3 regions of the Streptomyces sp. NH27 genome follow, and region 2 is predicted to be linked to each of the others. Evidence: predicted binding sites of a transcription regulator. Region 2 holds the regulator's gene; each other region holds the start of a gene.

Region 1 (8,199 bases), on a different contig from region 2:
TGCCTTCGACACCGCCACACCCGCCGTCACCGCCGCCTTGTACGACGGGGAGAAGGTGCTCGCCGAGTCCACCGTGATCGACCCGCGCAGGCACGGCGAACTGCTGGTGCCCGCCGTCGACCGGGTGCTGGTCACCGCCGGCCGTGCCCTCGCCGACGTCACGGGCGTGGTGGTCGGCACCGGCCCGGGTCCGTACACCGGGTTGCGGGTCGGCCTGGTCACCGCCGCGTCGTTCGGCGACGCCCTCGACGTTCCCGTGCACGGCGTGTGCACGCTGGACGGGCTGGCCTGGGCGGCCGGCGAGGCCGGCCTGGACGGGCCGTTCACGGTGGCCACCGACGCGCGCCGCAAAGAGGTCTACTGGGCGCGGTACGACGGTCCGCTGCACCGGGTGGGCGAGCCCGCCGTGGACCGCCCGGCCGACATCGCCGCCGAGGTCGCGGGGCTGCCCGCGGTCGGCGCCGGCGCCGCGCTCTACCCCGACGTCTTCACCGACCACCGCCCCGACCCCGCGCACCAGTCGGCCGGTGCGCTCGCCGCGCTCGCCGCCCGCCGGCTGGCCGCGGGCGGGACGTTCCCGCCCGCCCGGCCGCTGTACCTGCGCCGTCCCGACGCCCAGGTGCCGGCCGGCTACAAGGCGGTACTGCCGAAGTGACCGAGCGAACCGGCGTCGCCCCTGTGGGCGGCGCCACCCTCCGGGCCATGCGCTGGTGGGACCTGGACGCGGTGCTCGCCCTCGAACACGAACTCTTTCCCGAGGACGCGTGGTCGCGCGGCATGTTCTGGTCCGAACTCGCCGACGCCCGGCACCCGTCCGCCAGCCGCACCTACGTCGTCGCCGAGGCGGCCGGACCGGCCGCGCCCGCCGGTGACGCCCCGGCCGCCGCGCCGCGGATCGTCGGCTACGCCGGGTTCGCGGCGATCGCCGGCACCGGCGACGTGCAGACCATCGCCACCGCCCGCGACCAGTGGGGCACCGGTCTCGGCGCCCGCCTGCTCACCGAGCTGCTGCGGGCCGCGACCGCCGCCGAGTGCCATGAGGTGCTGCTGGAGGTGCGGGTGGACAACGCCCGTGCCCAGCGGCTCTACCAGCGCTTCGGCTTCGAGCCCATCGGCGTGCGCCGGGGCTACTACCAGCCCGGCAACGTGGACGCGCTCGTGATGCGGCTGGCCGACCCCGCGCAGACCTTCGCGGCCGCGCGGCCGAACTTCGTTGAGGAAATCTGAGGATCTGAGGAACTGATGGCTGACGAACCCCTGGTCCTGGGTATCGAGACCTCCTGCGACGAGACCGGCGTCGGGATCGTCCGCGGCCACACCCTGCTCGCCGACGCCGTCGCCTCCAGCGTCGACGAGCACGCCCGCTACGGCGGGGTGGTGCCCGAAGTCGCCAGCCGCGCGCACCTGGAGGCGATGGTCCCCACCATCCAGCGCGCCCTCAAGGACGCCGGGGTCGGCGCCCGCGACCTCGACGGCATCGCGGTCACCGCAGGGCCCGGGCTGGCGGGCGCGCTGCTGGTCGGTGTCTCGGCCGCCAAGGCGTACGCCTACGCGCTCGGCAAGCCGCTCTACGGGGTGAACCACCTCGCCTCGCACATCTGCGTCGACCAGCTCGAACACGGCGCGCTGCCCGAGCCGACGATGGCCCTGCTGGTCTCCGGCGGCCACTCCTCGCTGCTGCTCGCCCCCGACATCACCAGCGACGTCCGCCCGCTCGGCGCGACCATCGACGACGCGGCCGGCGAGGCGTTCGACAAGGTCGCCCGGGTGCTCGGCCTCGGCTTCCCCGGCGGCCCGGTGATCGACCGCTACGCCCGCGACGGCGACCCGAGGGCGATCGCCTTCCCCCGCGGCCTGACCGGCGGCCGCGACCCGATCTACGACTTCTCCTTCTCCGGTCTGAAGACCGCCGTCGCCCGCTGGGTCGAGGCCCGCCGCCGGGACGGCCAGGACGTGCCGGTCGCCGATGTGGCGGCGTCCTTTCAGGAGGCCGTGGTCGACGTGCTGACCCGCAAGGCCGTACGCGCCTGCAAGGACAACGGCGTCGACCATCTGATGATCGGCGGGGGAGTGGCCGCCAACTCCCGGCTGCGCGTGCTCGCCCAGCAACGGTGCGAGGACGCGGGCATCCTGCTGCGGGTGCCGCGCCCCGGGCTGTGCACGGACAACGGCGCCATGGTCGCCGCGCTCGGCGCGGAGATGGTCGCGCGCGGCCGCGCGGCCTCCACCCTCGACCTGCCCGCCGACTCCTCGCTGCCGGTCACCGAGGTCTCGGTGCCCGGCCACACCCACGATGAGGAGCACCCCCACACCCACGGCCACGCACGCACCCACGACCACGACCACGTACACGAGTTGAGCAAGGACAACCTCTACGGATGACCGTCACGCTGATGTGGGAGGCGGCCGCGGCCGACGACCGGGGCGCCGAACTCCTCGACTGGGCAAGGCGGCAGGAGCTGTCCGGCGCGCCCCAGCGGGCGGAGTACCTCACCGCCCCCGGCGACCGGGTGCTCGTCATCACCTGGTGGGACGCCCCCTACGGCGCCGAACTTCCCGAACTGCCGGACCCGCCGGCGGAACTGGTCCGCCGTCAGGTGCACCGCTGGCGGTTCGTGTCGGTCGCGGTCAGGCCCTGATCCGGCCGTCCCACGCAGCCGGCGCCCCGACCAGCATCGCCGGCGCCCCCGCCATCCTGGTCAGGAACACCGTGGCCTCGTGCGGCCCCTGCGGTCGCACCCGCCGCCTCAACTCCTCCGGTTCCATGGCGAATCCGCGCTTCTTCACCGTCAACCGCCCCACCCCGCGCTCCCGCAGCAGCGCCTTGAGCCGTTTGAGGTTGAACGGCAGCGCGTCCCGGATCTCGTACGCCGCCGCGTACGGCGTCGGGTGCGGCGCGTCGCCGGTCACGTACGCGATGGTCGGGTCGATCAGCCCGCCGTCCACCTCGTCCGCCACCAAAGCGACCAGGTGCGCGCGGATCACCGCGCCGTCCGGCTCGTACAGGTACCGACCCACCGGCCGCACGTGCGGGTCCGGCGGCAGGCCGCCCGCGGCGAGGTCCGCCCCGCCCGGCAGCAGCGTGGCGCGTACGGTGCCGGGCCCGGTGCCGAACCACAGCGCCGCCTCCTTCACCTCGCCCCGGTCCGAGACCCACTCCGCCTCCGCGTCCGGGGGCACCGCCTCGTGCGGGATGCCCGGCGCCACCTTCACCGCCGCGTACGGGACGGTGCGCGCCGCCGCCAACGCCCAGGACAGCGGCGGGGAGTACGCCTCCGGGTCGAACGTGCGGCCCCGGCCCGAGCGGCGCGCCGGGTCCACGAACACCGCGTCGTACCCGGCCGTGTCCACCTCCGCGACGTCCGCGCAGCGCACTTCGATCCGGTCGGCCAGGCCCAGTGCGTCGGCGTTCGCCCGGGCCACCGCGCAGGTGAGCGGGTCGCGGTCCACCGCCAGCACCTCGATGCCCGCGCGGGCCAGCGCGACCGCGTCGCCGCCGATGCCGCCGCACAGGTCGGCCAGCCGCCGTACGCCCAGCGCGCGGAACCGCTCCGCCCGGTGCGTGGCGACCGACGCGCGGGTCGCCTGCTCGACGCCGTTGGGCGTGAAGTACATCCGCGCGGCGTCCTCGGCCGCGAACTTCGCCGCCGCCCGCTGCCGCAACCGGCTCTGCCCGAGGGCCGCGGACACCAGCTCCTGCGGGTGGGCCCGCCGCAAGCGGGTGGCCGCGGCCAGTTCGTCGGCGGGGTCATGGTCGCGCAACTGTGCGAGCAGGTGCTGCCCTTCGGGCGTGCGCAGGGCGTCGAAGTCCTCGGGGTTCACCTGCCCATTGTCCCAAGGACGCCCCGTGGTGCGCGGGGCAGGGGCCGGGCCGCGGGTGCACCCGTATGTGGGGCACCGCTGGCACTCCGCTTGACCGAGTGCTAAGTGCGTCCTAGTCTCGGTTCTGGCACTCGGCACCGCTGAGTGCCAGAACTCAGCGACGGGCAGGTCCGGCACCCGCGACGACGGGCCTACCAGGTCGCCGACCCAGACAGACACTCCCGTGAGCCCTTTGAAGGGGGAGGTCGGATCGTGACGACCGCCAGCACCAAGGTTGCCATCAAGCCGCTTGAGGACCGCATCGTGGTCCAGCCGCTCGACGCCGAGCAGACCACGGCCTCGGGCCTGGTCATTCCGGACACCGCCAAGGAGAAGCCCCAGGAGGGCGTCGTCCTGGCCGTGGGCCCGGGCCGCTTCGAGGACGGCAACCGGCTGCCGCTCGACGTCGCCGTCGGCGACGTCGTGCTCTACAGCAAGTACGGCGGCACCGAGGTGAAGTACAACGGCGAGGAGTACCTCGTCCTCTCGGCCCGCGACGTTCTCGCGATCATCGAGAAGTAATTTTCCCGGCTTCACCACCAGCCGTGATCCCGCCCCGGATTCTCCGCGCCCTCTTCCGGCCGGGGCCGGGGCGGTTTCGTTGACCGTCCTCACTGACTGACGACGACATACGAGTAGACGAGGTAGTTCGCAGGCATGGCCAAGACCCTGAAGTTCGACGAGGACGCCCGTCGCGCCCTTGAGCGTGGCGTCAACAAGCTCGCCGACACCGTGAAGGTGACCATCGGCCCCAAGGGCCGCAATGTCGTCATCGACAAGAAGTTCGGCGCCCCGACCATCACCAACGACGGCGTGACCATCGCCCGTGAGGTGGAGCTCGAGGACCCCTACGAGAACCTGGGCGCCCAGCTCGTCAAGGAGGTGGCGACCAAGACCAACGACATCGCGGGTGACGGCACCACCACCGCGACCGTGCTGGCGCAGGCGCTGGTCCGCGAGGGCCTGCGCAACGTCGCCGCCGGGGCGTCGCCCGCCTCGCTGAAGAAGGGCATCGACGCGGCCGTCAAGGCGGTCTCCGACGAGCTGCTCTCCTCCGCCCGCGCGATCGAGGGCAAGGAGGACATCGCCGCCGTCGCCGCGCTGTCCGCGCAGGACAAGCAGGTCGGCGACCTGATCGCCGAGGCGATGGACAAGGTCGGCAAGGACGGTGTCATCACCGTCGAGGAGTCCAACACCTTCGGCCTGGAGCTGGACTTCACCGAGGGCATGGCCTTCGACAAGGGCTACCTGTCGCCGTACTTCGTCACCGACCAGGAGCGGATGGAGGCCGTCCTCGACGACCCGTACATCCTCATCCACCAGGGCAAGATCGGTTCGATCCAGGACCTGCTGCCGCTGCTGGAGAAGGTCATCCAGGCCAACTCCTCCAAGCCGCTGCTGATCATCGCCGAGGACGTCGAGGGCGAGGCGCTGTCCACCCTCGTGGTCAACAAGATCCGCGGCACCTTCAACGCGGTCGCGGTGAAGGCCCCCGGGTTCGGTGACCGTCGCAAGGCCATGCTGGGCGACATCGCCACGCTGACCGGCGCCACCGTCATCGCCGAGGAGGTCGGCCTCAAGCTCGAGCAGGCCGGTCTGGACCTGCTGGGCTCCGCCCGCCGGGTCACCGTCACCAAGGACGAGACCACCATCGTCGATGGTGCCGGCGACAAGGCCGAGATCGAGGGCCGGGTCGGCCAGATCAAGGCCGAGATCAACACCACCGACTCCGACTGGGACCGCGAGAAGCTCCAGGAGCGCCTCGCGAAGCTGGCCGGCGGCGTCTGCGTGATCAAGGTCGGCGCGGCCACCGAGGTCGAGCTCAAGGAGAAGAAGCACCGCCTGGAGGACGCGATCTCCGCGACCCGCGCGGCCGTCGAGGAGGGCATCGTCTCCGGCGGTGGCTCCGCGCTCGTGCACGCGGTCAAGGTACTCGGCGACAACCTGGGCAAGTCCGGCGACGAGGCCACCGGTGTCGCGGTCGTGCGCCGCGCCGCGGTCGAGCCGCTGCGCTGGATCGCCGAGAACGCCGGCCTGGAGGGCTACGTCATCACCTCCAAGGTCGCCGAGCTCGGCAAGGGCCACGGCTTCAACGCGGCCACCGGCGAGTACGGCGACCTGGTCAAGGCCGGCGTCATCGACCCGGTGAAGGTCACCCGCTCCGCCCTGGAGAACGCGGCGTCCATCGCGTCCCTGCTGCTCACGACCGAGACCCTGGTCGTCGAGAAGAAGGAAGAGGAGCCGGAGGCCGCTGCCGGCGGTCACGGCCACAGCCACTGACGCACTCCCCGCGTCTGCGGCCCCTTGCGGCCCCGAGGGCCCGCCACCCCGTTCACGGAGTGGCGGGCCCCGGTCGTTCCCGCGGGTCGGTTCTCCCGGCCGGTCCCGCGGTCGTGGTTCCGGCCGTTTCCGGTCCCGCGGTCGCTCACCGCCGCGCCGGGCGCAACTCGTCGGCCCGGCGCGGCCCTTGGCGGGCTCAGCCCTTCGGGTCGTAGCGGCGGCCGGTCCGGGTGGAGGCGGCGCCGAAGAGGGCCGGGGGGACGTGGCGGGCGAGTGAGACCGCCACCTTGTAGCGGGCCGACGGCACGCTGACCGTGCGGCCCCTGGCCAGGTCGCGCAGCGCGGCGGCGACGACCGCGTCCGCGTCGAGCCAGGCCCACGACGGCAGCCGGGAGGCGTCCATGCCGGCCCGCGCGTGGAACTCGGTCCGCACGAAACCCGGGCACAGGGCGAGGAAGCGCACGCCCGAGCCGCGCAGTTCGTGCGACAGCCCCTCGGTGAACCGCACCACCCACGCCTTGCTCGCGCTGTACGTGCCGCGCGGCATGTAGGCCGCGACCGAGGCGACGTTCACCACGAAGCCCCGCCGCCGCTCCCGCATTCCCTCCACCGCGGCCGCGGTCAGCCGCAGCACCGCCTCGCAGTGCACCTTGATCATCCGTACCTCGTCCTCGACGGGCACGTCGAGGAAGGCGCCGCCGTTGCCGAACCCGGCGTTGTTCACCAGCACGTCCACCGGCCGGGCGGAGTCGCGCAGCCGCGCCTCGACCGCCTCGATCCCGGCGTCCGTCGCGAGGTCGGCGGCCAGCACCTCCACCTCGACGCCGTGCCGCTCGCGCAGGTCCGCCGCGAACCGGGCGAGCCGGTCGGCGTTGCGGGCGACCAGCACCAGGCTGTGATCGTCGGCGGCGAGCCGGCGGACGAAGGCCGCGCCGAGCCCTGCGGTCGCCCCGGTCACCAGAGAAGTCGTCATACCGCCAGCCTAGAAGGGCCGGGCCGCGCCTGGCGCCCTGCGGCGGTCAGCGGGCCAGTCGCCGCCGGATCGCCGCCCGCTCCGCGGCCGGGAAGGCGGCCAGGTCGACCAGCAGCGGCAGCAGTTCGGGCTCGGTGGTCACCGCGCGGAACGACACCGCGACCGTCACTTCGTGCGCCGGCCGGTCCACCACGTCCACCGCGTCGCCCGCGCCCACCTCACCCGGCTCGATCACCCGCAGATACGGCCCCGGCAGCGCGGCCTGCACGAACCACCGCGTCCACCCGCCCTCCTCCAGCCACCCGGCGAAGGTCGCACACGGAATGCGCGGGCAGGACACCTCGAGCAGCGCCGAGCCGATCCGCCAACGCTCCCGATCAGCGCCGCGTTGACGTCGATCCCGGCCGTGGTCAGGTTCTCCCCGAAGGAGCCGTTGGGCAACTCCCGGCCCAACTCCTGTTGCCAGTGGTCCAGATCCTCCCGGGCGTAGGCGTACACGGCCTGGTCGTCGCCGCCGTGGTGCTTCACGTCGTACACCCGGTCGCCCGCCAGGCCGACCGCTCCGGTCCCCTTCGGACCCGGCGCCGCCACGGCCACCGGGCCGGTGACCGGCCGCTTGTCGATGCCGGTCGCGGGCAGCCGCTTCCACGGATTCGGCCGCGGCCGACCGACGTTGACGGTCAGTACCTTCATGCCCATCGCCCGCTGTCCCTTCGTCAGTCCGCCGTGAGGATGTACGGCGTGGTGACGGCCAGCGCGCTGAAGCCCAGTCGCTCCAGGATCGGCCGGCTCTGGTCCGAGGCGTCCACCTGGAGGTAGCGGCAGCCGCGCGCGGCGGCGATACGGGCGCGGTGCGCGACCAGCGCGCGGTAGATGCCGCGGCCGCGCCACTCCTCGACGGTGCCGCCGCCCCACAGGCTGGCGAACTCCGTGCCCGGGTGGAACTCCATCCGAGCGGCGCACACCGCCCGTTCGCCCGCCATCGCCACGGTCATCTCCACGTCGGGGCCGCCCACCTCGGTCAGCAGCCGCTCCCGCAGGCGGGCGGAGACCGTGCCGAACGCCCGCTCGTGCACATCCGCGAT
Region 2 (9,341 bases):
TTCGGTCTCCGACCCGGCCTCGGCGCGGTACGGCCAGTACCTCACCCCGGCGGAGGTGCAGGCCCGGTACGGCGCCACGCCCGGCCAGCAGGCGGCCGTCCGCGACTGGCTGACCGGCGCCGGCTTCCGGGTGACGGCCGCGGACGCGCACCAGTTCACCGTGCAGGGCAGCCCGAAGGCCGTCAACGCCGCGTTCAGCACGACCCTGCACCGGTACCGCAAGGGCGGCCACGTCTACACCGCGCCGGTCACGGCCGCCTCGGTGCCGGCGGACGTGGCCGACGCGGTACTGACGGTGACCGGCCTGGAGGACACCCCGCACCTGGCGACGCCCAAGGCCGCACCCGCCGCCGCGCCGGGCGACCAACTCCCCTCGCCCAGCTCGGCGTTCGTCAACGCACCACCGTTCTCGGCCAGTTGGGGCGACCACCCGGCGGCCGGTGTGCCGCAGGCGTACGGCGCCGTCCCGCCGTACGCCGTACGGGGCTACACCGGACGGCAGTTGCGGGGAGCGTACGGCGTGACCGGCTCGGGGCTGTCGGGCCGCGGCGTGACCGTGGCGGTGGTGGACGCCTACCACTCCCCGACGCTGGCCGCGGACGCCGGAACGTACGCCGAGCGCAACGGTGACGCGCCGTACGGCGCAGACCAGTTGACCAGCGTGGACGCCCCGGCCTGGACCGACACCGCCGCGTGCGGCGCGGCCGGCTGGTACGGCGAGCAGTCGCTCGACGTGGAGGCCGTGCACGCGATGGCGCAGGACGCCCATATCAAGTACGTCGGCGCGGCATCCTGCGACGACCCCGACCTGCTGGCGGCCCTGAACACCGTCGTGGACCGCCACCTCGCGGACATCGTCAGCGACTCGTGGGGCGAGCCGGAGGGCGCCGCGGACCCGGCGATGGACCCGGCCTACGACCAGGCGTTCACCACCGGCGCGCTGGAGGGCATCGGCTTCTACTTCTCCAGCGGCGACGACGGCGACGACAAGGCGTCGACCGGCACCAAGCAGAGCGAGACGCCCGCGTCGCGGCCGTGGGTGACCGCGGTCGGCGGGACGTCGCTGGCGGTGGGCGCGGACGACGGCTACCGCTGGGAGACCGGCTGGGGCACCGACAGCTCGCGGCTGGACGCCAACGGGACCGCGTGGGCGTCGCCGCTGCCGGGTACCTTCGGCGACGGCGCGGGTGGCGGCGCGAGTTCGCGGGCGGTCCAGCCCTGGTACCAGCGCGGCGTGGTGCCGGCCGCCCTCGCACAGCCGGGCGGCGGGCGCGCGATGCGGACCGTCCCCGACATCGCCGCGGTCGCCGATCCCACCACCGGGTTCCTCGTCGGCCAGACCCAGACCTGGCCGAACGGCACCGTGAAGTACGGCGAGTTCAGGATCGGCGGCACCAGCCTGGCCGCGCCGGTGATCGCCGGCATCCAGGCGCTCGCCCAGCAGGCGCAGGGCTTCCCGATCGGCTTCGCCAATCCCCGCCTGTACGACCGGCAGCACGCCGCCGACTTCCACGACGTCACCGACCACCCGCTCGGCGCGAACAGCCAGTTGGCGGCCGTACGGGTCGACTACCGCAACAGCGTGGACGATTCGGCGGGCACCTCCACCACGCTGGAGTCCCTCGGCCATGACTCCTCCCTGACCGCGGTCCCCGGCTACGACGAGGTGACGGGGATCGGCTCCCCCGCCGCGGCCTACCTGCGCTCCTTCCAACTCCCGCCCGCCAAGCGGTAGTACGGCCCCCACGGGTGGGAACGGGCTAGCGGCAGGGGCCGGAGGTCACCTTCGTACGGACGGTGTACATCGGCTCCTGCTTCGCGGCGCGCGTCCCGTGCGAGGTGGCGCCTGTCGCGGGTACGGCCGACACGAAGACCAGGCACGCCTGGTGTTCGGTGGTCACGAGTTTGCCGTAGCTCTCCCACTGCATGCCGGTGATGACGTAGCTGTCCACCGCGCCCGGCGGCGGCCGGTGGGGATCCGCGACAAGTTCCAGGAATTCGAACTGCTCCGAGTCGGTCGCATCCTCCACCGCGATGGCGAACGCGCCCTCGTCGGGTGTCGTCACGATCGGCTTGTCCGCCCGCACCGGGCGCGCCTCGAAGTCGGTGGCAAGACTGCGGGTGCGGCTCAGCAGCGCGCCGTCCGTCCAGTGCGGCCCCGCGTCGCTCTGGTCCACCTCGTACCAATGCCAGTTGAGCAACGCCAATATGACGTACAGCAGGATGCGCACCACGGCGAGCGTGGCTGTCTTGTCGGCCTCGGAATATTCCGCGGTGTCGGCATGCCGCATCCGCCGGATACTGCGGTAGACGGCGAAGTAGCCTTCGGCCGCCACGACCGCGCCCATCGCGCACTCACCGGTCACGAGCCTGACGAATGGGGTCATCCCTCCCCCTCCTTCGACGCCCTTCAAAACCTCCCGCCCATCCGACACCGGTCTGCGTGAACGCGCCTGCCCGGTACGACTATCGAGACCGGTCGGTGACAATCCGTCGGGCGGAGGAGACGATTCCGTCACACCACGACCCCGGGGCGGGCGTGGTATCGGGTCAACGCGCGCCGATACGGGTAGATTTCAGGCGGCCACCCGGCTTTCACGGGGATTTCCGGAGGTTTGCGTGCAACCGCTCGACGAACGGTACGGCGAGGCACGAGAGTTGTGTGTCCGCACGCAGCGCGAACTGGCGGATGCCGCCGCGCGCAACGCGTTCGTGGACCAGGTGGAGGCCCGCACCGCACCGCGGGAGCGGCTGGTCCGCCTGGTGGCGGAGGAGTCGCTCATCGTGCGCAGCGACCGGCGCAGCTTCGCCCTGGCGGCGTCGCGGTTCGGCGGCGACGACGCCGCGGCCGAACTGTTCCTCGGTCTGGCCCAGGGCGAGACACGGGCGTTGGAGCTGCTGGCGCGGCTGGGGTCGGCACTCGCCCCGGCAGGCCCACCCGCGCGGCCGGCCGGCTGGCGGCCCTCGCCCGCCGCGCAGGGGTATCCGCACTACCTGGGCTGGCTGGTCACGTCGGGGACGCGCAGCGAACTGGCGCTGGCCCTGCTGGTCAACTTCGGCTTCTGGGGCGGCTACTGCGCACGCCTGGCGGACGCCGTACCGCCGCGTTACGACCTGACGGCCCATGACGTGGAGTTCTTCGCGTTCTTCTCGGCACTGCCGCCCGGGTTCGAGGAGCAGGCGACCCGGCTGCTCCAGGCGGGCCTGGACGCGGGAGAGGATCCCTCGGCGGCGATGGAGGCGGCGCGGCTGATGCAGGCGTACGAGGCCGCGTTCTGGCAGTCGTTGGCCGGGTGAGGTCAAACCCCCACGTACCGGTGACGCGACTGTGGCGCTACCGGGACAATTTTCGCGCCCCTGTCGGGCAACAATCGAGTTGACCATGGTTCCGCCGGGGAGAGCGCGGGGCCGCTGAGCAAGTCGAGGAGCACGAGTTGATGCGTACCAACCGGAAGATTGCCGTCACCCTCGCCGTCGCCGCACTGGCGGCCGCCGCCGGTGCGGGAGTCGCGCAGGCTTCGCCGACCAAGGGCACGAGCCCCGCCCCCTCCGCCTGCCGTCCGGCCAACCACCTCGCGAAGATCACCCAGACGGACAGCACCGCCGGGCACCGCCACTACCGCGTCACCCTGACCGCGCCGCGCGGCTACGAGTCGTGCAAGCTGGCCGGCTCGCCCACCGACGTGCACTTCACCAACCACGACAAGAGCGTCAAGCTCACCGCGAAGCGCTACGGCAGCCAGCGGACCGCCGTGACCTTCGGCCCGGGCCACCCGGTGCACTTCGACATCCAGGTGCGCAACAACGCCCACGGCGTCGCCGCGAACGAGGTGTCGTTCACGCTCCAGGCCCCCGGCGGCGAGATCCCCGGCGCCTCCTTCGCCGACGGCAAGCTCACGGTCGCCAAGGGCACCCTGATCGGCCCGGTCCAGCGCGGCTGACCTGCTCCCGGCCCCCGCTGGGCGCCCTCCTGCCCAGCGGGTAGTCGCCAGGCGACACCACACCGGCTCACGGTGTGGACGACGCCGACCCGCACGCCCTCCACGCGGGCCCGCACGTACTCCGTGCCGGCCCGCGTTCTGCGTTGCGCGTTGTGTGTTGTGTGTTGTGTGTTCTGCGCAGTGTGTTGCGCGTTGCGCGTTCAACCGCCCGCAGAACCCCGCCCGTCGGCGGCCCCCGCCAACCGGCCCTGCACGGCGACACCAACTCCTCCGGCCACCGGCCGGTGACCTTCCCCACCTCGCTCGCCCAGGTCCCCGCGCACACCACCGCGCAGTGGCCGGGCACCGGCGGGCAAGTGCAGCACTCCGAGGGCGTCGATATCCACACCTGCAACGGAACTACCGCCCAGGTCTGGCAACGCAGTCCGACGCGCCCAGCCGGCGCGAGGAACCGCGCGCGCAACCCACCACCGGCAGGTGGTCCCGTGACCGGCAGCAACCAGGCACCCCGGGGGTCAGGCCCAGCGGCCCGTGAGGGCCATCAGCAAGGACACCGCCGCCACCCCTGCCGTCGAGGTGCGCAGCACCGTCGGGCCCAGCCGGTACGCCGCCGCGCCCGCTTCCGCGAAGAGCGCCAACTCCTCGGGGGAGACGCCACCTTCAGGTCCGACCACCAGCACCACGGAACCGGCGGTGGGCAGTTCGGCGCCGGCCAGCGCGGCCGAGCCCTCCTCGTGCAGCACCGCGGCGAAGTCCGCCTCGGCGAGCAGCGCGCAGAGTTGACGGGTCGTCACCTGCTCGGCCACCGAAGGAAACCGCAGCCGCCGGGCCTGCTTGGCGGCCTCCCGCGCGGTGGAGCGCCACTTCGCCAGGGACTTCGCGCCGCGCTCGCCGCGCCACTGCGTCACGCAGCGGGCCGCCGCCCAGGGCACCAGCGCGTCCACCCCGGCCTCGGTCATCGTCTCCACGGCGAGTTCGCCGCGGTCGCCCTTGGGCAGCGCCTGGACGACGGTGATCGACACGGCCGGGGCCGGCTCGGCACGCGACTCGCGTACCTCGACGTCGAGGACGTCCTTGCCGGCGACCGCGCCGACCACACCGCTCGCCCCGCGCCCGGCGCCGTCGGTCAGCACGATCTCCTCGCCGACCTGGAGCCGCCGCACGGACACCGCGTGCCGCCCCTCGGCGCCGTCGAGCCGTACCGTCGCCGGGGCGCCGTCGAGCGCGTCGGGGCCGACCAGGAACACCGGGGCGGTCATGCGCGGGCCTCCTGAGCTGCGTGCAGTTCGGCGACGAGGGTCTCCACCAGCGCGCCCGCCGACAGCTCCCGGGCCAGCCGGTGGCCCTGCCCGGCCCACAGCGCCATCGCCTGCGGATCGCCGAGGTCGGCCGCGGCCCGGCGAACCGGCTGGGTCAGGTGGTGCAATTGCGGGTAGCCGGCCGGGGCGTAGCGGCCGTGCTCGCGGACGAAACGGTTGAGCAGGCCGCGCGCCGGGCGGCCGGTGAAGGCGCGGGTCAACTCGGTATGGGCGTACACCGGATCGGTGACCGCCCGTTTGTGCAGCGGGGACGCGCCGGACTCCGGGCAGACCAGGAACGCGGTGCCGAGCGCGGCCGCGGCGGCGCCCGCGGCGAGCACGGCGGCGATCTGCTCGCCGCGCATCAGCCCGCCGGCGGCGATCATCGGCAGTTGCACCGCCTCGCGGACCTGCGTGATCAGCGACAGCAGCCCGAAGCCGGTGCCGTCGAGCTGGGGGTCGTCGCGGTGGGTGCCCTGGTGGCCGCCGGCCTCGACGCCCTGCACGCACACCGCGGCCGCCCCGGCCCACTGCGCGGCCAGCGCCTCCGCGGGCGTGGTGACGGTGACGACGGTGTACGTGCCGGCCTTCGCGAACGCTTCCAGCACGGCCCGGTCGGGGCAGCCGAAGGTGAAGCTCACCATCGGCACCGGGTCCTCCAGCAGGATCGCCACCTTGGCGTCGTAGGCGTCGTCGGAACCCGCCTCCGGGTCGCCGAGCGCTGTGCCGTACCAGGCGGCCTCGCCGGCGAGTTGCTCGGCGTAGACCTCGACCGCGGACGGATCGACGGTGCCGGGCTGCGGCATGAACAGGTTCACCCCGAACGGCTGCGAACTGGTGTCCCGCAGTTGCCGGATCTCCTGGTACATCGCGTCGGACGTCTTGTACCCGGCGGCAAGGAAGCCGAGGCCGCCGGCGCCCGACACGGCGGCCGCCAGCCGCGGATTGGACGCGCCACCGGCCATCGGGGCCTGAACGATCGGGTAAGCCGAATAGGAGGAGAGATCGGTCAACGCGGGCATGTGGTCATCGTGTCACGTAGGGTGCCGCGCCAGATGCCGAGGGGTGGCCGGGGCGGGAGACCGCCGGCGGCGGGCCGCCTGCGAACGGCGTCCCGCCGCCCGTACAACACGCCGCCCGTGCAGCGCCCGTACGGCAGCGGCAGGCGGCGGGCCACCGCCGTACGACAGCAGCAGGGCGGCCGGTACGGCAGCCCGCCCGCCGAACGCGTGCACCCGCCCGTGCAGGCGTCCTACCGCCCGTTGAAGGCGTCCTTCAACCGGGAGAACAGCCCTTGCTGGCCGGGCGCGAACTGCCCGGTGGGCCGCTCCTCGCCGCGCAGCTTCGCCAGCCGCCGCACCAGGTCCTCCTGGTCGGCGTCGAGCTTGTGCGGGGTGACCACCTCGACGTGCACGATGAGGTCGCCGCGCCCGCCGCCGCGCAGGTGGGTGATGCCGCGCTGGTGCAACGGGATCGACTGGCCGGACTGGGTGCCGGGCCGCACGTCGACGTCCTCCAGGCCGTCCAGCGTCTCCAGCGGGCACTTCGTGCCGAGCGCGGCCGCGGTCATCGGGATGGTGACGGTGCAGTGCAGGTCGTCGCCACGCCGCTGGAAGACCGCGTGCGGCAGCTCGCGGATCTCCACGTACAGGTCGCCGGCCGGGCCGCCGCCGGGGCCGACCTCGCCCTCGCCGGCGAGCTGGATACGGGTGCCGTTGTCGACGCCGGCCGGGATCTTCACCGTCAGGGTCCGCCGGGAACGCACCCGGCCGTCGCCCGCGCACTCAGGGCACGGGGTGGGCACCACGGTGCCGAAGCCCTGGCACTGCGGGCACGGCCGCGAGGTCATGACCTGGCCGAGGAAGGAGCGGGTGACCTGGGAGACCTCGCCGCGGCCGCGGCACATGTCGCAGGTCTGCGCGGAGGTGCCGGGCGCGGCACCCTCCCCGTTGCAGGTGCCGCAGGTGACCGCGGTGTCCACCTGGATGTCCTTGGTGGTGCCGAACGCGGCTTCGTCCAGCTCGATCTCCAGCCGGATCATCGCGTCCTGGCCGCGCCGGGTGCGCGAACGCGGGCCGCGCTGCGAGGACTGCCCGAAGAAGGCGTCCATGATGTCGCTGAAGTTGCCGAAACCCGCGCCGAAGCCGCCCGCGCCGCCGCCCCCGCCCGCGGCGGACAGCGGGTCGCCGCCGAGGTCGTAGACCTGCTTCTTCTGCGGATCGGAGAGGACCTCGTAGGCCGCGTTGATCTCCTTGAACCGCTCCTGCGTCTTCGGGTCCGGATTGACGTCCGGGTGCAGCTCGCGGGCGAGGCGGCGGAAAGCCTTCTTGATCTCGTCCGGGCCCGCGTCGCGGCGTACGCCGAGTACGGCGTAATAGTCCGTGGCCACCTACGACTCCGCCAGGATCTGTCCGACGTAACGTGCCACTGCGCGTACCGCTCCCATCGTTCCGGGGTAGTCCATGCGGGTCGGTCCGACCACGCCTAGCTTGGCGACTGCCTCGTCGCCCGAACCGTAGCCGACCGCCACCACGGAGGTGGAATTGAGGCCCTCGTGAAAATTCTCATGCCCGATCCGGACCGTCATGGTGCCGTCGGCGGTCTCCCCGAGGAGTTTGAGGAGAACCATCTGCTCCTCGAGCGCTTCGAGCACCGGCCGGATCGTGAGCGGGAAGTCGTGGTGGAACCGGGTCAGGTTGGCCGCACCGCCCAGCATGATCCGCTCCTCCTTCTCCTCGACGAGGGTTTCGAGGAGGGTGACGAGCACCGCGGCGACCGACGGGCGGTCGTCGGGGTCGAAGCTGTCCGCCAGGTCCTGCACCAGCGGCGGCACATCGGGGAAACGGCGGCCGGTGACACGGCTGTTGAGCCGGGCGCGCAGGTCCGCGAGGACCGTCTCGCCGACCGGCCCCGGACAGTCGATGATCCGCTGCTCGACCCGGCCGGTGTCGGTGATCAGCACCAGCATCACCCGGGCCGGCGCGAGCGAGAGCAACTCCACATGGCGCACCGACGAGCGGGTCAGCGACGGGTACTGCACGACGGCGACCTGCCGGGTGAGCTGCGCGAGCAGCCGCACGGTGCGGGCCACCACGTCGTCGAGATCGACGGCGCCTTCGAGGAAGTTCTGGATGGCGCGGCGCTCGGCACCCGACAGCGGCTTGACGCCGGCGAGCCTGTCCACGAAGAGCCGGTAGCCCTTGTCGGTGGGGATACGGCCGGCGCTGGTGTGGGGCTGCGCGATGTAGCCCTCGTCCTCCAGCACCGCCATGTCGTTGCGCACGGTGGCCGGGGACACCCCCAGCGAGTGGCGCTCGGTGAGCGCCTTCGACCCGACCGGTTCCTCGGTGCCGACGTAGTCCTGAACGATGGCACGCAGCACTTCGAGCCTGCGTTCGCTCAGCATCGCGCACCTCCAACCCGGCGTCCCGGCCCTACAGCCTGGCACTCCTTCGTTTCGAGTGCCAGCGCTCCCGCAGTCAGTGTACGGCGCGGCAGCAAGGGCTCGGCAAGAGCGGCAGCGATCCGGTCTCGCGCGGCGGGCGGTACGGGCGATACGCGCGGTACGTACGCTGCCACGCCGGTGCCACGCGCGCGGCCGGGGCGGCTCCGGGGGTGCGGCGCGCGGCGCGGCCGGCATGGCGATAGCGTCGAGTGGTGAGCGATGAGGACAGTGCCGCAGCCGGCACGGCACCGGACGCCGGCGGGTCGGTGTGGGAGCACCTCGCCCCGGGAGTCGCCAGGCGGCGGCTGCCGCACCTCAACGTGACCATCGGGTTGGTGGTCGGCGCGGACGGGGTGCTGATGGTCGACACCGGGTCCACGCTGCGCGAGGGGGCGGAACTGCGCGCCCAGGCCGAGGCGCTGACCGGCCGCCCCGTCACCCATGTCGTGCTCACCCACGGGCACTTCGACCATGTCTTCGGCACCGCGGCCTTCCCCGACGCCGAGGTGTACGGGCATCACGCGCTCGACGGCTACCTGCGCCGCGACGGCGACGCCCTGCGTGCGGACGCGGTCGCGCACGGCACCGACCCCGCGGAGGCGGCCGACGCGGCCGCCGCACTGCGCCGCCCGACCCACCCGGTCGTCGACCGGCTCG
Region 3 (12,966 bases), on a different contig from region 2:
GGGCCGGACCACGATGTGGCCGATCTCCCCGGCGTAGCCGTGCGCGCCGGCCTCGATCCGGCCCTCGATGCCGATGGCGCCGGCGATGCCGGTGCCCAGCGGCAGGAACAGGAACCGGTCGGCGCCGTTGCCCGCGCCGATCCGGCCCTCGGCCAGGCCGCCGGCCCGCACGTCGTGGTTGAGCGCCACGGGCAGGCCGTCCAGCCGCTCGGAGAGCAGGTCGCGCAGCGGAAGGTCCTTCCAGCCCAGGTTGGCGGCGTAGACGGCGACGCCGGCCGCGGCGTCGACGATGCCGGGCACCACCACGCCGGCGGCCACCGCGCCCTGGCCGTACTCGGCGCGGCCGTGGTCGCGCAGGTCCGCGGCGAAGTCGAGGATCGCGGTCACCACGGCCTGCGCGCCGCGCTCGCGGCCCGTCGGCCGGCGCGCCTGGTGCAGGAGTGTGCCGTCCTCGGCGACCAGCGCCGCCTTCATCCCGGTGCCGCCCACATCGAGGGCGATGACATGTCTCACGCGGACAGTCTCGCGTCTTACCCCTATAGAGGTCTAGTCCACTCGGCCCGGAAGATCGATTCTCAGCAAAGATGCCTATTGCCGAGCAGGTCAGGAGGGGTGCGGCCGGGAGACCGGAAAAGTCCGTCAAGAGACCTGTGGCGGGCGGAGCATGGGGCCCGCCGTCGAAGAGTTATCACTCATGGTGTAGACCTTGGCTAAAGATATGGGGAAGACTCGGCGCTTTCGCGGTGGCCCGGCGCGCGGCCCCGCCCGCATCCCGGTCTTTCCCGAAGTCCCAAGGGTGGTAGGAACAGTGCAGCGGCGACGACTTCTCGGCCTCGCGGCCGGCCTCACTTCCGCGCTGGCCCTGACGGGTGTCAGCGCCTGCGGCGGCTCCACGGCGCAGAGCAAGGACGTGACGCTGCACCTGGTGGCCGCGGACTACGGCGACCCGAAGACCGACAACAGCTCGCTCGTGTACTGGAACGACATCGTGCACGACTTCGAGAAGCAGTACCCGAACATCAAGGTCGACGTCCAGGTACTGAAATGGACCGACGTGGACGACAAGGTCGCCGCCATGGTCAAGGCCGGCAACCCGCCGGACATCGCGCAGATGGGTTCGTACGCCGACTACGCCGCCAAGGGCCGGCTGTACAGCGCCGACCAGCTCTTCACGGTGAGCGAGCAGGCGGACTTCATCCCCACGCTGTCCCAGGCCGGATCGGTCGACCGGACCCAGTACGGCCTGCCGTGGGCGTCCAGCTCCCGGATGTTCTTCTACAACAAGGAACTGTTCAGGCAGGCCGGCATCTCCAAGGCGCCCAAGACCTGGGCCGACCTCGCCGCCGACGCGAAGCTGCTCAAGGCGCACGGCGTGAAGGTCCCCTACGGGCTGCCGCTCGGCCCGGAGGAGCCGCAGGCGGAGTCCCTGATGTGGATGCTCGGCGCCAACGGCGGCATCACCGACACGGTCGGCAACTACACCTTCGACTCCGCCGAGAACGTCCAGGCGTTCACCTGGCTGCAGAAGAACCTCGTCGACGCGAAGCTGATCGGCCCGAAGGACCCCGTCAAGACCAACCGCCAGGAGATCTTCGACGACTTCATGGCCGGCGACGCTGGCATGATCAACGGTCACCCGACGCTGCTGGCGCAGGCCCGCGCGCACGGTGTCGACGTGGGCGTGGCGCCGCTGCCGGGCAAGGACGGCCCGGACCAGGACACCCTCGGCGTCGCGGACTGGGCGATGGCCTTCAAGCAGAACGGCAACCTCGACGCCGACCGCAAGCTGCTCCGGTACGTCTACCAGACCAAGAACACGGTCAAGTTCCTCGACGAGTACGGGCTGTTGCCGGTGACCACCTCGGCCTCCCAGGTCATGCGGGGCGAGAAGCACGACGCCGACCTCGTGCAGTTCCTGAACCTGCTGCCCGAGGCGGTCTTCTACCCGGTCGACAAGACCTCCTGGACGACGGTGAACGACCGGATGAAGAAGGTCATCGGCACGGCGCTGCACAAGGACCCGAAGACCGTGCTGTCGCAGTTGCAGAATTACGCGGAGATGCAGGACGGTCAGGGGCTGACGTCCCAACCGCAGTAGGGGGTGCGATCGAGGTGACCGAGCAGGGCGGCGAAGCCGCGGGTGTGGGCGCGGGTGACGGTTCCCCCGGGCCCTCCGATACGGGCGCGGGTTCGGGTGCGGGCGACGGCTTCCCCGGGCTCTCCGAGCGGGACCTGGCGGTGCTCGACCTCGCCGGCCGGTCCTGGGCCGGGCCCGGTCCGCGCGACCGGGCGATCCGTGAACGGCTCGGCATCTCCCCGACCGCCTTCTTCCAGCACCTCAACGCCCTCCTCGACGACCCCCGCGCGCTCCAGGCGGCCCCGACAACGGTGAACCGCTGGCGGCAGACGAGGCAGCGGCACGCCGACAACCGCTGACCGGGGTGCCCCTGACCCTCCAGGGTCGTGTGTGCTGTCGGTTCAGGGACCACCTGGCGGTGGCCGGTTGCGCGCGCCCCAGGCACCCCGGGGGGTTCCGCTACGCTCGGCGACATGGCTTCTGCCGAGACGTTCACCCCGCACACCCCCGAGGGCAAGGACGCTCTGACCGCGTTGCTCGCCCACCCCGAACGCGCCGTCGTCGCACTGGACTTCGACGGCACGCTCGCCCCCATCGTGCCGGACCCCGAACAGGCCCGCGCCCACCCGGGCGCGGCAGGAGCGCTGGCGCGACTCACCCCGCACCTGGCCGCGGCGGTGATCATCACCGGCCGCCCGGCAGGCGTCGCCGTACGGTACGGCGGCTTCGCCGGGGTCCCCGGCCTGGAGCACCTCGTGGTCCTCGGCCACTACGGCGCCGAGCGCTGGGACGCCCGCAGTGGCGAGGTGCACGCGCCGGCCGCCGCCCCCGGCGTCACCGCCGTCCGCGCCGAACTGCCCGGCTTCCTCGAGTCGATCGGCGCGTGGCGCGGCACCTGGATCGAGGACAAGGGCGGCCGCGCGGTCGCCGTCCACACCCGCCGTACCGACGACCCGGACGCCGCGTTCGAGGCGTTGCGGGCGCCGCTGGGCGAACTCGCCGCGCGTTACGGCCTCGTGGTCGAGCCCGGCCGCTACGTCCTCGAACTGCGCCCGCCCGGCGTCGACAAGGGCGTGGCCCTCACCGCCTACCTCCGCGAGGCCGGCGCGGGCAGCGTCCTGTACGCCGGCGACGACCTCGGCGACCTCGCCGCCTATGCCGCCGTCGCGGACCTGCGCGCCAAGGGCCTGCCCGGACTCCTCGTCGCCAGCGCGGGCGCCGAGGAGACCCCCAAGGAGGTGCTGGCGCAGGCCGACCTCACCGTCCCGGGCCCGGCCGGCGTCGTCGATCTCCTCAACCACCTGGCCGACGAACTGGGTTGACCCGGCCGTTGACCCGGCCCCGCGGGGCCGGTCACCGCGAGGTGATCCTGCGGTGCGTGACGCGCCAACCGTGCGGGCCGCGTACGAGGGTGTCGTCGTAGGTGACGCTCCCGCTGGTGCCGTCGGCCAAGATGCCGATCCCCTTGGAACGGGCGTACGCCCGGTCCGCGTGCTCGCCCGCACGGACGACCGTGTTGGTGACGTGGTGGCCGACGGGGTTGGCCGGGCCGAGGGCGTGGGCGGCGTCGACGAGGGCGCCGATGCCGTGCAGGGTGCCGCGGGCCGGGGTGAGCCCGGTGAGGTCGTAGACGATGTCGGAGCTGAACACCTCGTCGAACCGGTCGAGTTCACCGGTATCGGTGAGGTGGCCGTGCAGGGCCAGCACGTCGGCGATGGCGGTCCGGTCTTCGCCGCTGACAACGCCGGTCGGGCTCACGGTGGTTGGGTCCGGCCCGGGTGCCGGCGCCCCGAGAGCCGTGCGGAGTTCGGGCAGGCGGCCCAGCGCCTTTGCCCCGGCCAGCGGGTCGGCGTAGTCGCGGGTGTGCACGATGTGGCCGTCGCGGATGGTCAGGAACATCGCGAAGGAGAGGGTGAAGGGCTCGCCGCCGGCGAGCAGGCGGCCGTCCAACGTGTACTCGGCGACGACGAGTTCGGGGTCGCCGGTCACATGCAGCCGTACGTCGCGCACCGCTTCGTACCGGCGGACCGCCGCACCCGCGCGGAACCGGGCCCGTAGCTCCTCGCGGGTGGTCTCGGTGCGGGCCGGATACAACTCGGGCGGGGCGAAGGGCATGTCGATGAGGACGTGCTGGGCGTAGAAGTCGGCGAGGGCGCCGGGGTCCTCGCCGATGGTGGCGGCGAGGAACCCCTCGACGGTCTCGCGGGGCGTGCGTGCGGGCATGGCTGATGTCCTCCCGGGGCGCCGTAGAATCGGAGAGTGCGCCCCGGTTGTCACCGTACCGGAGAGTGCTCTCCGTTTGAAGCAGTGCCCGGGGACGGGTGCCGAAAGGGGCGATCGACGTGCCGGAGACGAGGCCGCTGCGGGCCGACGCGCAGCGCAACCGGGACCGGCTGCTGGAGGTCGCCCGGGAGGCGTTCGCGACCGAGGGCATCGCGGTGCCGCTCGACGTGATCGCCCGGCGCGCGGGGGTGGGCCCCGGCACCCTCTACCGGCACTTCCCCACGAAGGAAGCCCTGTTCGAGGCCGTCGTGCACGACCGGCTGCACCAGCTCATCCACCGTGCCCGCGAACTCGGCGACACGGAAGGCGACTTCGGCGGCGACCCCGGGGCCGCGCTGGCCGCCTTCCTCGACCACCTGCTGCGCGAGTCCGCGCCCAAGCAGGACCTCGTCGACGCGCTGGTCGGCTCCGGCGTCGACATCCAGGACGCGGTCATGGCCACCGCCGCCGTCCTCCGCGAAGAGATCGGCGGCCTGCTCACCCGTGCCCAGGCCGCCGGCACCGTCCGCGCCGACCTCACCGCCGCCGACCTGATGGCGCTGGTCTCCGCCTTCCTGCACGCCATGCGCCCGCGCTCGGCCACCCCGGCCGACCCGGCCCGGCTGCTGTCGGTGCTCCTCGACGGCCTGGCCCCGAAGCCCTGACGCCCGGTCCGTCCCGCCGTTCTGACGCCCTGCCGTCCGGACGTCCGGACGTCCCGGGCGTGGGCTACGAACCCGCGCCCGGGGAGCGGACCCGCGAGGGAGAGAGCGCCCTGGGTGGGGATCGCGTGGTCGTGGCCGCCCGACTACCCGATGGGTGCCCGACTACCCGCCGAGCGCGTGGAGTTGGTCGAGGAACCACTGGCGCGGCGGGAGCGCGGTGGCCGCCGCGGCCAGGCGCTTGGTGCGGTCGGCGCGGTCGGCCTCGGGGAGGGTGAGGGCGAGGTTGAGGGCGACCGCGGTCGCGCGGATGTCGTAGGGGTTGACGGTGAACGCGTCGTCGCCCAACTCCTCGAAGGCGCCCGCCTCGCGGGACAGCACCAGCGCGACCCCCTGGTCGGAGACGACCGGGACCTCCTTGGCGACGAGGTTCATACCGTCGCGGATCGGGTTGACGAGGGCCACGTCGGCGAGGCGGTAGGCCGCGAGCGAGCGGGCGAAGTCGTCGTCGACCTTGAGGATGACCGGCGTCCAACTGGCGGTGCCGAACTCGTCGTTGATCGCGGTGGCCACCCGGGAGACCTCCGCGGTGTACTCCCGGTAGATCGCCAGGTCCTGCCGCGACGGGTAGGCGAAGGCGACGTGCACCACGCGCTCGCGCCAACCGGGGTGCTCGGTGAGGAGTTGCCGGTAGGCGTGCAGGCCGCGCACGATGTTCTTCGACAGCTCGGTGCGGTCCACCCGGACGATCAGCCGCCGGCCCGGCCCGGCCTCGGCCCGCAGCGCCGCCATCCGCTCGCCGACGTCGGGCCGCTGCGACCGCTCGCGCAGGAACTCCCGGTCGGCGCCCAGTCCGTGCACGCCCAGCCGGGTCGTCCGGCCCCGGTACGTGACCGCGTCGCCGTCGGCGGACACCTCGGCGCCGAGCACGTCGGCGCAGCACGCGGCGAACGCGGCGGCCCAGCGACGGGTGAGGAACGCGGCCCGGTCGGCGCCGAGGATGCCTTCGAGCAGTTGCGTGGCCACGTCGTCGGGCAGCAGGCGGAAGTAGTCCGGCGGAGCCCACGGCGTGTGCGAGAAGTGGCCGATCCGCAGGTCGGGGCGGCGCTCGCGGAGCAGCGCGGGCACCAGCGCGAGGTGATAGTCCTGCACGAGGACGGCGGCGCCCTCGGCGGCCTCCCGGGCGAGCGCGTCGGCGAACGCTTCGTTGTACGCCGCGTAGGCGGCCCACTGGCCGCGGAACTCCTCGTCGAAGACCGGCTCGAACGGGGTCTGGTACAGCAGGTGGTGCACGAACCACAGCACCGAGTTCGCGATGTCGTTGTACGCCGCCTGGAACACCTCCGGCGGCACCGCGATCATCCGCACCCCGGGCTCCGCGACCCCGCGCCGCACCGCCTCCCGGTCGCCCTCCGACAGCGCCGCGCACACCCATACCGCGCCCGCGTCCGGGCCGATCGCGCTCAGCCCCGAGACGACGCCGCCACCACCTCGACGGCTCCCCAGGGCGCCGTCGGGTTCCACGGTGTACGACACAGGGCCGCGATTCGACGCGACCAGAATCCGGGCACCCTGCGAAGATCCCTCCATGCCGCGAGCCTAGCCATTTGCTGCGCAGCTCAAACGTGTATTCGGCGCCCTTCGCCCGTTGCGATGCCCCACGGCTTCCCCCGGGGAGGGTGCCCTCCGGGCAGCGGCGCCCACCAGGGCGCCTGGCAGGTGCCCCCGTCCGCCCAGTACTGGCCGGTGGTCCGGATACTCGCCGCGGGGGGCTGGGCCTGCGGGCCCGGCGCGCCACCGCTCTGGTTGCTCGCGCAGTTCCCCGCGCCCCTTCGGGGCACCCTCTTCCGTAACGCCCTGTTACGCCGCGTAGCGGGCGAGGTATTCCGGGACGGCGCCCATGGGGGGCCGTTCCTCCGTGTCGACCGGGTGGGTGCTGGGCACGAAGGAGGTGCCGGTGCGGCCGAACTGCGTGAGTCGGGGCCGTACGAGGTGTCCCCGGGCGAGCCGGACCTGCGCGGTCCGGTAGATCGCCGCGGCCATGCGCCCGAGTGCCTGGCCGTCCTGGTGCCGGTGGTGCCGCACCCCGACATCGACCTGCCCGAGAGCATCCAGGCCGACCAGGCCCAACGCGTCTATGAGCATGCCGAGTTCGACGCCGTAGCCGACCGGGAAGGGGAGCCGTTCGAGCAGCGAGCGGCGGGCCGCGTACTCTCCACCGAGCGGCTGGACGAAGCCGGCCAGCTGCGGCCAGTGCAGGTTGAGCAGGGGGCGGGCGACGAGTTCGGTGACGCGGCCGCCGCCCGCGGGCAGCACGGCGCCGTCGGTCTCCAGCGGGCGGTCGTACATCGCCTTGACCAGCTGCACGGTGGGTTCGGTGAGCAGCGGCCCGACGATCCCGGAGACGAAGCGGGTGTCGAACTCGCGCAGGTCCGCGTCGACGAAGCAGACGATCTCGCCGCTGGTCACCAGGAGCGACCGCCACAGCACCTCGCCCTTGCCGGGCACGGGGGGCAGCCGCGGCAGGATCAGGTCCCGGGCGACCACGCGGGCGCCGGCCCGGGCGGCGACCTCGGCCGTACGGTCGGTGGAGCCGGAGTCGACGACGACCACCTCGTCCACCAGCGGCACCGCTGCGGACATCAGGTCCCGGCGGATCGCGGCCACGATGGCGCCGACGGTCGCCTCCTCGTCCAGTGCCGGCAGCACCACGCTGATCGTGCCCTGGGCGCCGGCCGCGCGCTTGGCGGCGAGCAGCAGGTCAAGCGGCCGGTCGGCGGCCGACCACGACCGGCTGTGCAGCCAGTGCTCCACCTCGTCGAGCACGTGAGTCCTCTCCCTCGCGCCGGCCCGATGCCCGGCATGTGATCCATCTCGCGGTGCGGACGACTATCTCAACCGCCACCCGTGTCGGTTACAGTCTTGAACAACGCGTGACGCCACCGCATGCCGGGGGCAGGACGCGGGACAAACGCGACGGGTGCGGTCCGCACCGGCCCGGTCGCCATACCGCTCATCCAGAGGGGCAGAGGGAACGGCCCGTAGAAGCCCCGGCAACCCTCCCGCCGACCGCGAGGTCAAGCACGGTGGGGAAGGTGCCAATTCCGTCTCGTGACGCGCCCGCGTGCGAGGAAGATGAGGAGAAAGGGCCTCGCCTGTCATGGCTGCGCAAACCGTCGCAAGTACCACCGACTCCACCCCCGGCACCCAGGGTGCCCAGGACGCCGGAGCACCCGCACCGTTCGGACCGGCCGCGGCGCTGTCCTGCCGGGAGTGCGGCACCCGCTACCCGCTGAGCCCGGTCTTCGCCTGCCTGGAGTGTTTCGGGCCGCTCGAAGTCGCCTACGACCTGCCGACCGGCGACCCCGAGGCGCTGCGCGCGCGGATCGAGGCCGGGCCGACGAACATCTGGCGCTACGCCCCGCTGCTGCCGGTGCCCGCCGACGTCGCCACCAAGCCCAACCTCAACCCCGGCTGGACCAAGCTCGTCAAGGCCGACAACCTCGCCCGCGAACTGGGCGTCACCGGCGGCCTGTACGTCAAGGACGACTCCGGCAACCCCACCCACTCCTTCAAGGACCGGGTGGTCGCGATCGCGCTGGAGGCCGCCCGCACCTTCGGGCTCACCACGCTCTCCTGCTCCTCCACCGGCAACCTGGCCGGCGCGGTCGGCGCCGCAGCCGCCCGGGCGGGCTTCCGCTCCTGCGTGTTCATCCCGCACGACCTGGAGGCCGGCAAGGTCGTGATGGCCGCGGTCTACGGTGGCCAACTGGTCGGCATCGAGGGCTCGTACGACGACGTGAACCGCTTCTGCTCCGAGCTGATCGGCGACCCGATCGGCGAGGGCTGGGGCTTCGTCAACGTCAACCTGCGGCCGTACTACGGCGAGGGCTCCAAGACGCTCGCCTACGAGATCGCCGAGCAACTCGGCTGGCGGCTGCCGGACAACCTGGTCATCCCGATCGCGTCCGGCTCCCAGCTCACCAAGATCGACAAGGGCCTCAAGGAGCTGATCGCGCTCGGCCTGGTCGAGGACAAGCCCTACAAGATCTACGGTGCCCAGGCCGAGGGGTGCTCCCCGGTGGCGGCGGCCTTCAAGGCCGGGCACGACGTCGTACGGCCGGTGAAGCCGGACACCATCGCGAAGTCGCTGGCGATCGGCAACCCGGCGGACGGCCCGTACGTCCTGGACATCGCCCGGCGCACCGGTGGGGCCGTGGAGGACGTGAACGACGAGCAGATCGTGGACGCGATCAAGCTGCTCGCGCGGACCGAGGGCATCTTCGCGGAGACCGCGGGCGGTGTGACCGTCGGCGTGCTGAAGAAGCTGATCGAGTCCGGGCAACTGGACCCGGCCGCCGAGACCGTCGTGCTCAACACCGGCGACGGACTGAAGACCCTGGACGCGGTGGCGCCGACCACCGGACCGACCGCGACCATCCGCCCGACCCTTGCCGCATTCCGAGAGGCTGGCCTCGCATGAGTGCTTCCGTACGTATCCCCACCATTCTCCGCACCTACACCGGCGGCCAGGCCGAGGTGCCCGCCGAGGGTTCGACCCTCGCCGAGGTGATCGACTCGCTCGAGCGCGACCACAAGGGCATTTCGGCGCGCGTGCTCGATGACGCCGGAAAGCTGCGGCGCTTTGTGAACGTGTATGTCAACGACGACGACGTGCGGTTTTCCCAAGGGCTCGAGACGGCCGTGCCGGATGGCGCGAGTGTCTCGATCATTCCCGCGGTCGCCGGCGGCTGAACCTCGCGGACGAACTTCGTCTCGGCGGCTGAACCGGCCGCCGTCCGGCGGGAGTTGAGCCGGCTGGTGCGGGTTCTGGCGGTTTGCGCCCCGTTCACCCCTTCGGGTGGACGGGGCATCCGTGTCACGGGGCGGTAGTTGAAGAGTTGTACAGTTGCCGGGGGCAATCTCGTAGCGCGGACACCTGACCGAGCCGGCTGCGGTGATTTATCGCCAAATTCATGAGCGAATTCTCCGCTTCGCCCTTTATGTCCGGCCCGGGTTGCCCTGGCTTATCGTTTTTTCTCGGGTTATTTCCGATGGGTCGCGCCCAGAATTCTCGTCCGATTGACCTGTTGCAGACGGCATCCGTGCAGATACATTCAGCCGCGGTCGACGCGTTCCGGCGCACGCCCCCCAGGGCCCCCACCTGTTGGTGGTAAGGGGTCAACGGGCGGGTGAGGTCTGACCCGGGCCCGCGAAGTGCGGGGCCGCGATAGGGCCGGCAATAGGGGAGTTAGGAATGGCTCAGGGCACCGTCAAGTGGTTCAACGCGGAGAAGGGCTACGGCTTCATCGCGGTCGACGGTGGTGCGGATGTCTTCGTCCACTACAGCGCGATTCAAATGGACGGGTACCGCACCCTCGAAGAAGGCCAGCGGGTCGAGTTCGAGATCTCGCAGGGTCAGAAGGGGCCGCAGGCGGACATGGTCCGTCTCGCCGGCTGACTTCACGGCGCGTTCGGCCATCGACGCGACCTTTCACACGGAGGAGCCGCATCCCCCCGGGGTGCGGCTCCCCCTTTTGTCCGCCCCGGGCGCCCTCGCGGACTGCGGTCGCGCCCCAGGGGTGACGGGGCGCCCTTGCGGAAGCAGGCGCATCTCAGGGGCGCGAGGAACTGCGCGAGCAACCACTCACCGGCCGGTGGTCCGGCAACTCGCCGCGGTGGCCGGGCCGGCGGGCACGGCGCGCCACGAAGCAGCCGAACGCGCAGGTCCGCGCGGGTGCGGCCGACGCCGCAAGGGCACCCCTGCCCACGGGGAGTGGGTGCCGCCGCCCGCGGCGGCACCCTGCGCGCGGCTCAACCCCCGGAGGGAACCGCTTGCACTCGTAGGGGGAGAGTGCTAATCATTGGCGTTAGCACTCTCCGTGTGAGAGTGACAGCAGGGCCGGGTCGGTGAGGGTCGTGCGGGTGCCGGGAAGGAACCGGTGGCCGGCGGGTCGTCCGTCGCGGGCACCACACGGTCCCGAGCGCAAACAACCCAGTCCGCGGAGGACACTTCACCATGGCCAAGATCATCGCGTTCGACGAGGAGGCACGGCGCGGCCTTGAGCGCGGGATGAACCAGCTCGCCGACGCCGTCAAGGTCACCCTGGGCCCCAAGGGCCGGAACGTGGTCCTCGAAAAGAAGTGGGGCGCCCCCACGATCACCAACGATGGTGTCTCCATCGCCAAGGAGATCGAGCTCGAGGACCCGTACGAGAAGATCGGCGCCGAGCTGGTCAAGGAAGTCGCGAAGAAGACCGACGACGTGGCCGGTGACGGCACGACGACCGCGACCGTCCTGGCCCAGGCTCTGGTCAAGGAGGGCCTGCGCAACGTAGCCGCGGGCGCCAACCCGATGGCCCTCAAGCGCGGCATCGAGAAGGCCGTCGAGGCCGTCTCCGCCGCGCTGCTGGAGCAGGCGAAGGACGTGGAGACGAAGGAGCAGATCGCCTCCACCGCCTCCATCTCCGCCGCCGACACCCAGATCGGCGAGCTGATCGCCGAGGCCATGGACAAGGTCGGCAAGGAAGGCGTCATCACCGTCGAGGAGTCGCAGACCTTCGGGCTCGAGCTTGAGCTCACCGAGGGCATGCGCTTCGACAAGGGCTTCATCTCCGCCTACTTCGCCACCGACCTGGAGCGGATGGAGGCGTCGCTGGACGACCCCTACATCCTGATCGTCAACTCCAAGATCTCCGCGGTGAAGGACCTGCTTCCGCTGCTGGAGAAGGTCATGCAGTCCGGCAAGCCGCTGCTGATCATCGCCGAGGACGTCGAGGGCGAGGCGCTCTCCACCCTGGTGGTCAACAAGATCCGTGGCACCTTCAAGTCCGTTGCCGTCAAGGCCCCGGGCTTCGGTGACCGCCGCAAGGCCATGCTCGGCGACATCGCCATCCTCACCGGTGGCACCGTCATCTCCGAGGAGGTCGGCCTCAAGCTGGAGAACGCGGGTCTCGACCTGCTCGGCCGTGCCCGCAAGGTCGTCATCACCAAGGACGAGACCACCATCGTCGACGGTGCCGGCGACACCGAGCAGGTGGCCGGCCGGGTCAACCAGATCCGCGCCGAGATCGAGAACAGCGACTCGGACTACGACCGCGAGAAGCTCCAGGAGCGTCTGGCGAAGCTGGCCGGCGGCGTGGCCGTCATCAAGGCCGGTGCCGCCACCGAGGTCGAGCTCAAGGAGCGCAAGCACCGCATCGAGGACGCGGTGCGCAACGCCAAGGCCGCCGTCGAGGAGGGCATCGTCGCCGGTGGGGGCGTGGCCCTGCTCCAGGCGTCCGCCGTCTTCGAGAAGCTGGAGCTGGAGGGTGACGAGGCGACCGGCGCTGCCGCCGTCAAGATCGCCCTCGAGGCCCCGCTGAAGCAGATCGCGGTCAACGCCGGCCTCGAAGGCGGTGTCGTGGTGGAGAAGGTGCGCAACCTCACCCCCGGCCACGGTCTCAACGCGGCCACCGGCGAGTACGTCGACCTCGTCGCCGAGGGCATCATCGACCCGGCGAAGGTGACGCGCTCCGCGCTGCAGAACGCGGCCTCCATCGCCGCGCTCTTCCTCACCACCGAGGCGGTCATCGCCGACAAGCCCGAGAAGGCGGCCCCCGCGGGCGCCCCGGGTGGCATGCCCGGCGGTGACATGGACTTCTGATCCACCCGGATCAGCGTCCAGCACGCCACGACGGCGCCCCCTCCCTGCCCGGGAGGGGGCGCCGTCGCATGTCCGTGAACCCGTCCCGGGTCAGCCCTGGAGTACGGACTCGACCGCGGCGCGCAGTCCGGGGTCCTGCGGGGTGATGCCCGGGCGGAAGCGGGCGACGACCCGGCCGGTCGGGTCGACGAGGAACTTCTCGAAGTTCCACTGGATGTCGCCGGCCTCGCCCTCCGCGTCCGCCTGGCCGGTCAGCGTGCTGTAGACGGGGTGCCGGTCCGGGCCGTTGACCTCGACCTTGTCCGTCATGGGGAAGGTCA

Evidence for each region. The regulator HrcA, encoded in region 2, represses chaperone genes, less so after heat shock. The targets are predictions, from matches to a motif close to TTNGCACTCNGNNNNNCNGAGTGCNAA.
Region 1: groES (co-chaperone GroES) is a predicted target of HrcA. The motif match lies at 3,901-3,927, and genes of this name have one in related genera.
Region 3: groL (chaperonin GroEL) is a predicted target of HrcA. The motif match lies at 10,872-10,898, and genes of this name have one in related genera.

Annotation. Positions count from the first base shown of each region.
Region 1 covers NZ_JACEGK010000316.1:704-8,902, forward strand. Annotated here, with positions in the region: gene tsaB (tRNA (adenosine(37)-N6)-threonylcarbamoyltransferase complex dimerization subunit type 1 TsaB) at 1-655, shown strand, start outside; gene rimI (ribosomal protein S18-alanine N-acetyltransferase) at 703-1,227, shown strand; gene tsaD (tRNA (adenosine(37)-N6)-threonylcarbamoyltransferase complex transferase subunit TsaD) at 1,243-2,382, shown strand; gene AC13HU_RS23745 (hypothetical protein) at 2,379-2,639, shown strand; gene AC13HU_RS23750 (class I SAM-dependent methyltransferase) at 2,629-3,822, opposite strand; gene groES (co-chaperone GroES) at 4,075-4,383, shown strand; gene groL (chaperonin GroEL) at 4,519-6,141, shown strand; gene AC13HU_RS23765 (SDR family NAD(P)-dependent oxidoreductase) at 6,338-7,114, opposite strand; partial or broken gene AC13HU_RS23770 (MOSC domain-containing protein) at 7,161-7,807, opposite strand; partial or broken gene AC13HU_RS23775 (GNAT family N-acetyltransferase) at 7,831-8,199, opposite strand, start outside.
Region 2 covers NZ_JACEGK010000264.1:27-9,367, reverse strand. Annotated here, with positions in the region: gene AC13HU_RS21405 (S53 family peptidase) at 1-1,735, shown strand, start outside; gene AC13HU_RS21400 (hypothetical protein) at 1,761-2,387, opposite strand; gene AC13HU_RS21395 (thiaminase II/PqqC family protein) at 2,620-3,297, shown strand; gene AC13HU_RS21390 (DUF4232 domain-containing protein) at 3,438-3,941, shown strand; gene AC13HU_RS21385 (16S rRNA (uracil(1498)-N(3))-methyltransferase) at 4,457-5,200, opposite strand; gene AC13HU_RS21380 (nitronate monooxygenase) at 5,197-6,261, opposite strand; gene dnaJ (molecular chaperone DnaJ) at 6,492-7,628, opposite strand; gene hrcA (heat-inducible transcriptional repressor HrcA) at 7,629-8,645, opposite strand; partial or broken gene AC13HU_RS21365 (MBL fold metallo-hydrolase) at 8,897-9,341, shown strand, end outside.
Region 3 covers NZ_JACEGK010000033.1:8,421-21,386, forward strand. Annotated here, with positions in the region: gene AC13HU_RS05130 (ROK family protein) at 1-513, opposite strand, end outside; gene AC13HU_RS05135 (extracellular solute-binding protein) at 809-2,098, shown strand; gene AC13HU_RS05140 (DUF3263 domain-containing protein) at 2,113-2,436, shown strand; gene otsB (trehalose-phosphatase) at 2,551-3,399, shown strand; gene AC13HU_RS05150 (nuclear transport factor 2 family protein) at 3,431-4,300, opposite strand; gene AC13HU_RS05155 (TetR/AcrR family transcriptional regulator) at 4,420-5,004, shown strand; gene AC13HU_RS05160 (alpha,alpha-trehalose-phosphate synthase (UDP-forming)) at 5,167-6,591, opposite strand; gene AC13HU_RS05165 (glucosyl-3-phosphoglycerate synthase) at 6,862-7,827, opposite strand; SAM riboswitch class I at 8,012-8,143, shown strand; gene thrC (threonine synthase) at 8,162-9,484, shown strand; gene AC13HU_RS05175 (ubiquitin-like small modifier protein 1) at 9,481-9,756, shown strand; gene AC13HU_RS05180 (cold-shock protein) at 10,259-10,462, shown strand; gene groL (chaperonin GroEL) at 11,021-12,646, shown strand; gene AC13HU_RS05190 (glutathione peroxidase) at 12,737-12,966, opposite strand, start outside.